Desulfofalx alkaliphila DSM 12257: one gene and its partner. The protein of the gene in region 2 interacts with the protein of the main gene of each other region in a pairwise test. Links are inferred from orthologs where the notes say so. Each region holds a gene or a part of one and is shown on either strand. Other genes may lie near its edges. The genes, in order: BR02_RS0109190 and dnaN.

Region 1 (3,303 bases), on a different replicon or contig from region 2:
TATTGCCACCTTTAACCATCATTGGGCGGTGTCCATTCAAATTCTAGCCCAGCAATGGCTCCTTTGTCAAGTTTTCCCTAATTCTTAATAGTATGTACATAAAAAATAATCCTAATTTATTGGTGTAAATAATTATTGACTTTTACTGGAATCATTGGTATTGTTTACTTGTAACATATTATCATTTACTGTCGAAGCGGTAAATATGTATAAGGGAGGTAAAAAATATGAAATCCACAGGTATTGTGCGTAAGGTGGACGAGCTCGGCAGGGTTGTTATTCCCATCGAGTTGCGCCGCACCCTAGGAATTGAAGAAAAGGATGCCCTGGAGATTTATGTAGACAACGAGAAAATTATTTTAAGAAAATATGAGCCGGCCTGTGTTTTCTGTGGCAACGCATCGGATGTCTTTGTGTTTAACGGCAAACAAGTCTGCAAAGATTGCGCCAATGCCATGGTTGAAAGCACACAGGCCATGTAAAATAAATACATGTACTCCGGTTAAAAACCACAGGCGCGGATAATCGCGCCTTTATTGTTCCACCGCCTTATATACATCCCTTTTCGGCATACCACGCAGCTTAGCCACTTCCTTGATGGCTTGTTTTTTATCCATGCCTGTGGCAATGAGCCGGTTTACATGATCAACCACCGGCAGGTCTGCAAAGGATTCTGCCCTGTCTTCTTCCCTTGAACCGGCCACCACCAAGGTAAATTCCCCCCGGGGGGGTACCTTCTCAAAGTGGCTCACTGCCAAGTGCAGGCTTCCCCTGTAAATTTCTTCGTGCTTTTTAGTTAACTCCCGGGCCACCGCAATCTGTCTGTCACCGCCAAATTTACTGCACATGTCCCTTAAGGTTTCCAAGAGGCGGTGCGGTGACTCATAAAAGACCATGGTGCGTTGTTCGCCCCTTATCTTTTCCAAATGACGCCTGCGCCCCTTTTTGTTAGAGGGCAAAAAACCTTCAAATACAAAACGGGCCGTGGGCAAACCCGAAACCACCAGCCCCGCTATCACAGCACTGGCCCCGGGAACAGGCACCGCCGGTATCCCATGCTCTAAGGCCAATTCCACCAGCCGGGCCCCGGGATCGGAAATACCGGGCATGCCCGCATCGCTTACCACCGCAACATCTTGCCCCTGCAAGAGCATGTCAATTATCCTTTCGCCCTGCCTTTGTTCGTTGTGGGCATGATAACTGATCAGCCTGGTATGAATATCATAATGGGAGAGAAGCTTTCTTGTATGCCTGGTGTCCTCTGCGGCAATTAGGTCACATTCTTTTAACACCGTCAAGGCCCTAATGGTGATATCCTCCAGGTTGCCAATGGGAGTGGCGCATAGGTACAGTGTTCCACAGGATTTACCGGCCACTACTTTTCACCAACCTCATCATCTTGTCTGCGCAGGAGGCCCAAACAAAAGAGACACTCTTCCTCCCTGCTTTGGGCAAACTTAATGTTACACACATGAAAACCCTCGTTATACAATCGCAGCAAGGTGGGCTCATCCCTGTCTGTCTTCTCTGTTTCAGCGGCCCTTTGGGCCTCCCTTTTACAGTGTTTATAGGCCTGGGTTAATTCATGGCGCAATTTTTCATTTTCCTGCTCCAATAAACGCACTAACTTTTTTATGTCTTCCAGTTCACCCAACACTTCTTTAATCATATATTCCAGTCTAGCTATCCGTCCGGGTAGAGGCCCCACTGTTTTCACCCTTTATCTTCTTTATTACTACATCCCCCACAGGAAACTCAAAAATATGTTTGTTTTCTTTTATTTCCACCGTGACAGTCTTTTTAAATATATTAAAACCGACCACCCGACCATCGCCCTCGGCAGTGTTAACAAGGGTGCCCACCTCCGGAAAATGTTCCTTGGCTTCCTCGTAAACATCGTTTTCATATTTTAAGCAGCACATCAACCGCCCGCAAATCCCTGATATTTTTGTAGGGTTTAAGGAAAGATTTTGATCCTTGGCCATGCGAATTGAAACGGGAGCAAAATCAGCCAGCCAGGAAGCACAGCACAATTCCCTGCCGCAGCAGCCCAGGCCGCCCACCATTTTAGCTTCGTCCCGCACCCCGATTTGCCTCAACTCTATCCTGGTGCGAAAAACCGCTGCCAGGTCCTTCACCAGTTCCCTAAAATCAATACGGCCGTCGGCGGTAAAATAAAAAATAATTTTGTTGCCGTCAAAGGTCTGCTCCACCGAGATCAGCTTCATGGGCAGCCCATGGGCAGCAATTTTTTCCAAACCCACCTGATAGGCGACCTTTTCCTTTTCTTTATTTAAAGACAGCTGTGCCTTGTCCTCCTCTGTAGCCTTGCGCAGCACCTTCTTTAAGGGCGCCACCACCTCATCCTCTTCCACCTCACCGGGGCCGGCCACCACTTGACCATATTCAATCCCCCGGGTGGTTTCCACAATGGCATGGTCCCCTATTTGCAGCTCCAGGCCATCGGGATCAAAAAAATATATTTTGCCGGCTTTTTTAAAACGAATACCAACCACCTTATAAGCCAATATTTTACCCTCCCTTTGCTTCCGGTATATCAGCCAGCCTCAGCAGCAAAGCATCAAGCACCAACCTGCCGTTCCCTTTGGCCTCTAACCGGGAGCGTGCCCTTTCTATATCCTTCAGCATATCCATTAATTGATCTGTACTATACTCACCTGCGTATTTGTCCACTTGATCTTCAAGGTCGATATTAATAATCAAAGACTTGTCCTTGGTTTGTTGCCAGACAAGCAAGTCCCGAAACCATAATTGTAACAGCTGCAGCCAGCCCAGGGCCGCATCCCTGTCGCCGGAAAGACTTGCAGATTCCCCCAGCAGCTGCACAAGGTCCCCGTCCCTTATTTTTTCAAAAACCGCCAGCATCCGCTCTCTAGTCAGATATACCTCTTCATCCACCAGTTCAAGGGCCCTGCCTATGCTGCCGCCGGCCATGGCCGCTATTACCGCCGCCCTGTCCCCTTGAACATGGGAGTAGCGTTTTAAACCTGCCATTACCAGGTCCTTTGCCAAGGGGTAAAACCATAGGTTTTGGCAGCGGGATGAAATGGTGGGTAGTATTCCATAGGGTCGAGAGGTAATTAGTATAAAGACTGCATTGCCGGGGGGGTCTTCCAGGGTTTTAAGCAAAGAATTGGCGGCCTCCGCTGTCATGGTGTCACACTGCTTAATTAAATACACCTGACGTCCGCCCTGGTAAGACTTGTAGTTTATGTTCCTTTGTAGCTGCTTTACCTGTTCAAGCTTTATTGTGGCCCCTGAGGGCTCCACCACCTGTAAGTC
Region 2 (3,240 bases):
AAAATCATTGGTGGTTATAAAAGTTTGTATGCCCTCTTTAATGCCGGACAATAATACTTCCCTTCTCTTGTTGTCCAATTCGGACAGTACATCATCCAGCAGCAATATTGGGTTGGTATTAAACTGCTGCTTAAAAAAAGACACCTGGGCCAGCTTTAAACTTAAAACCAAGGTTCTGTGCTGTCCCTGTGAACCATAGACCTTTACTTCCCTGCCATTTATTAAAAATACCACATCATCCCTGTGGGGGCCAACTAAACTTTGACATCTTCTTATTTCCTGGTCCCTAAATTTTTTGATGCTTTCTATAAAACTATTATGGATATCCTGTTTCTGCAAGGGTTTTTTTAAATTTAGTGATGATAAATAATTTATTTCTAACTTTTCAGTCCCCTGGGTAATTAAGGAGTGCCACCTTTTAATTAAGGGCGTTAATTTTTTCAAAACCTCAATTCTACCCAATAAAATATTGGTGCCGTTAATAACCAGTTGGTCATTCCATACATCTAGGGCATCAAGGCCTTCAACATTGTTTCTAATATTCTTTAATACACTGTTTCGATGGGATAAAATTTTTAAATATTGACCCAAGTAGTATTTATAGTTAGGGTAAAAGGGTCCTATTTCATAATCAAGAAACTTTCGCCTTTCACCGGGGGAGTTTTTCACTAAATTTAAGTCATCCGGTGTAAATAATATGACCCCGGTATGTAAAAGATCCTTTTTCTTTTTCTCCACACCGTTAACTAAAATCTTTTTTTTACCTTCCCTGTTGACGGCAACGGTCTGCTTATACTCTCTCTTGCCATGGCGTATAAAACTAATGACATTACAGGCATTGGCCTGCCAGTTAATTACTTCCCTATCACTGCCGGCACGGAAGGAAGATGCATTTAAGTTAAAATATATTGATTCCAGTAAATTTGTCTTTCCCTGTGCATTATGGCCAATGAAAATATTCAACCCTTGAGCGGGAGAAATTTCAAAACTTTTATAATTACGGAACATTTCCGCCCTGATTTTGGTTAATAACAATCAGGATAACACCTCTTAACCAGTCACTTTAAATTTACCTACCTGCTCCACCTCTATTATATCACCGGGTAAAATTTTTCGCCCCCTCTTATTTTCCACTTTCCCATTAACTTTTACCCTCTTGTCGTTAATTAGTATTTTGCTCTGCCCTCCGGTGCCGGTGATACCGGCCCATTTTAAAAACTGATCCAGTTTTATGCTGTCCTTTATTGGAACTTCTTTTATTTCCATACTTCTCTCCTATGCGGTACGAACCGGTAATATTAGAGACAGATAATTATCTCCCCTTGGGGGCCTTATAACCCCGGGGCTCAGTGGGCCGCTTAACTCCAAAATTATTTCCTCTTCGCCCACTGTCCGCAACACATCTGTTAAATACCGTGCATTAAAAGATATGCTTACCTCTTCTCCCTCAAGGTAGCAATTTAAGTTTTCTTGAATAAAACCCACATCTGTGTTTGCTGATAACATCAAGAGGTCCTTCTTAATATCCAGCCTAATTGTTTCCCTTCCGGTTTTTGTTAACAGGGCGGCCCTCTCGGTTGAGTCTAAAAGTTCTTTAACCTTTATTCTCACCTTAGATTTATGATTTTTAGGAATTACCCCTTGGTAATTGGGGAATTGCCCCTCAATAAGCCTGGATACTATTACAGTGTTTTTAATTGTAAATAGGGCCTGGTTGCTGCCCAGGGTAATCTTAATCACATCTTCATCATCGCTGTTGCTAATAATTCTGGATATTTCACCTAAAGTACGGCCGGGGATAATTGTTTCCAGCTCTGCCGGCTCTTCATCAATGGCAACTTTCTTAAGGGCCAGTCTATGTGTATCGGTGGCAACCAGTGTTAAAAGCCCGTCCTTTATTTCAAAAAGAACCCCGGTAAATACCGGCCTGCTCTCATCTGTATTTGTGGCATATAACACCTGCCTCAAAGTCTCTTTAAAGGTGTTAGTGGGTATAGCAAAGGAAAGATTGCCTTCTACCACGGGAAAAGCCGGATACTCATCGGCATTAAAGCCGTGCAAATTTACCTGGGACGAATTGTACTGGATTGTGATGGTGTTGTTTTCTGTGTCCCCGGTTAAATCTATGGGTACATCGGGTAATTTTCGCACAATTTCAGTAATATACTTGGCCGGAACAATTATTGACCCTTCTTCTATAGTTGTAACCTCTACATTACATTCTATACCGATTTCTAAATCCGTGGCCGTCAACTTGAGCTTGTTATCTTTACTTTCCAGCAATATGCCGGTCAGGATAGGCATTGGATTTTTGGTTGACACAGCCCTTTGTACCATTTGGACACCATTTAACAGGTTTTCTTTTGTGGTGTTTATTCTCATAATAATCCCCTTAAAATAATTATCTTTTAATGATAGCAGTAGTAGTAGGTGCTGTTATTATGTGGGTATGTCTACTAAGGTGTTACCCCACAAGCCTTTTAATAACTAATATCACTGTTGAAGAAAAGTTAATAATTACCCTTTATTAAGGGCCTGATTTTTGGCTTCTTAAACTAATCCCCATAACACTGCACAGCTTATACACCCTGTGTTAATTATTCCCGGATTTTTTTAATTAGACCGTTTATTCTGGCTTCCAGCTCAGAGTCCTCTTGTATTTCGTTGGTTATTTTATCGCAGGCATGGAGCACGGTGGTATGGTCTCGGCCGCCAAATTCTTCACCTATTTTGGGTAAAGATAAATCTGTTAACTCTCTGGTTATATACATGGCAATTTGCCTCGGAAAAGCAACGGCCCGGGTTCTTTTTTTAGCCTTCAACTCTTCCGGCTTAATGTTATAACTCTCTGCCACAATCTTTTGTATTAAACTCACCGTTATTACCTTTGGTTTGCTAGGCGGTAAAATATCCTTTAAAACGTTGGCAGCCATCTCCGGAGTAATGGGGCTGTTGGTTAAAGAAGCAAAGGCAATAATTCTAATGAGGGCCCCCTCTAATTCACGGATGTTAGAGTCTATTTTTCTTGCAATATAAGCTATGGTGTCGTCAGGCACCTCTAAGCCCTCCAGCTGTGCCTTTTTACGCAAAATAGCTATCCTTGTTTCATAGTCAGGGGCTTGAATGTCAGTAATTAAACCCCACTCAAACCGTGAACGAAGGCGGTCTTCTAAAGTAGGTATGCTTTTTGGCGGTCTGTCACTGGAAATAATTATCTGTTTATTTGCTTCATATAATGTA

What was found.
Region 1: the proteins of dnaN (region 2) and BR02_RS0109190 interact in binary tests that used the Bacillus subtilis proteins (3 or more experiments, as listed by UniProt). The link is inferred for Desulfofalx alkaliphila DSM 12257 from one-to-one orthologs.

What each region holds. Positions count from the first base shown.
Region 1 is NZ_JONT01000015.1:17,917-21,219, reverse strand. The notes cover bases 23-2,996. They hold BR02_RS0109190 (initiation control protein YabA), read right to left. Parts: upstream 1,670-2,996; coding sequence 1,376-1,669; downstream 23-1,375. Other genes in these bases: holB (DNA polymerase III subunit delta'), read right to left, coding at 2,533-2,996; BR02_RS0109185 (PSP1 domain-containing protein), read right to left, coding at 1,680-2,528; rsmI (16S rRNA (cytidine(1402)-2'-O)-methyltransferase), read right to left, coding at 534-1,376; BR02_RS0109200 (AbrB/MazE/SpoVT family DNA-binding domain-containing protein), read left to right, coding at 228-482. In the rest of the region: more of holB, read right to left, coding at 2,997-3,303. UniProt on the Bacillus subtilis protein: Involved in control of chromosome replication initiation. Inhibits the cooperative binding of DnaA to the oriC region. Thus negatively regulating initiation of chromosome replication.
Region 2 is NZ_JONT01000003.1:170,054-173,293, reverse strand. The notes cover bases 330-3,240. They hold dnaN (DNA polymerase III subunit beta), read right to left. Parts: upstream 2,383-3,240; coding sequence 1,276-2,382; downstream 330-1,275. Other genes in these bases: dnaA (chromosomal replication initiator protein DnaA), read right to left, coding at 2,598-3,240; BR02_RS0103790 (RNA-binding S4 domain-containing protein), read right to left, coding at 1,051-1,266; recF (DNA replication/repair protein RecF), read right to left, coding at 330-1,035. In the rest of the region: more of recF, read right to left, coding at 1-329. UniProt on the Bacillus subtilis protein: Confers DNA tethering and processivity to DNA polymerases and other proteins. Acts as a clamp, forming a ring around DNA (a reaction catalyzed by the clamp-loading complex) which diffuses in an ATP-independent manner freely and bidirectionally along dsDNA.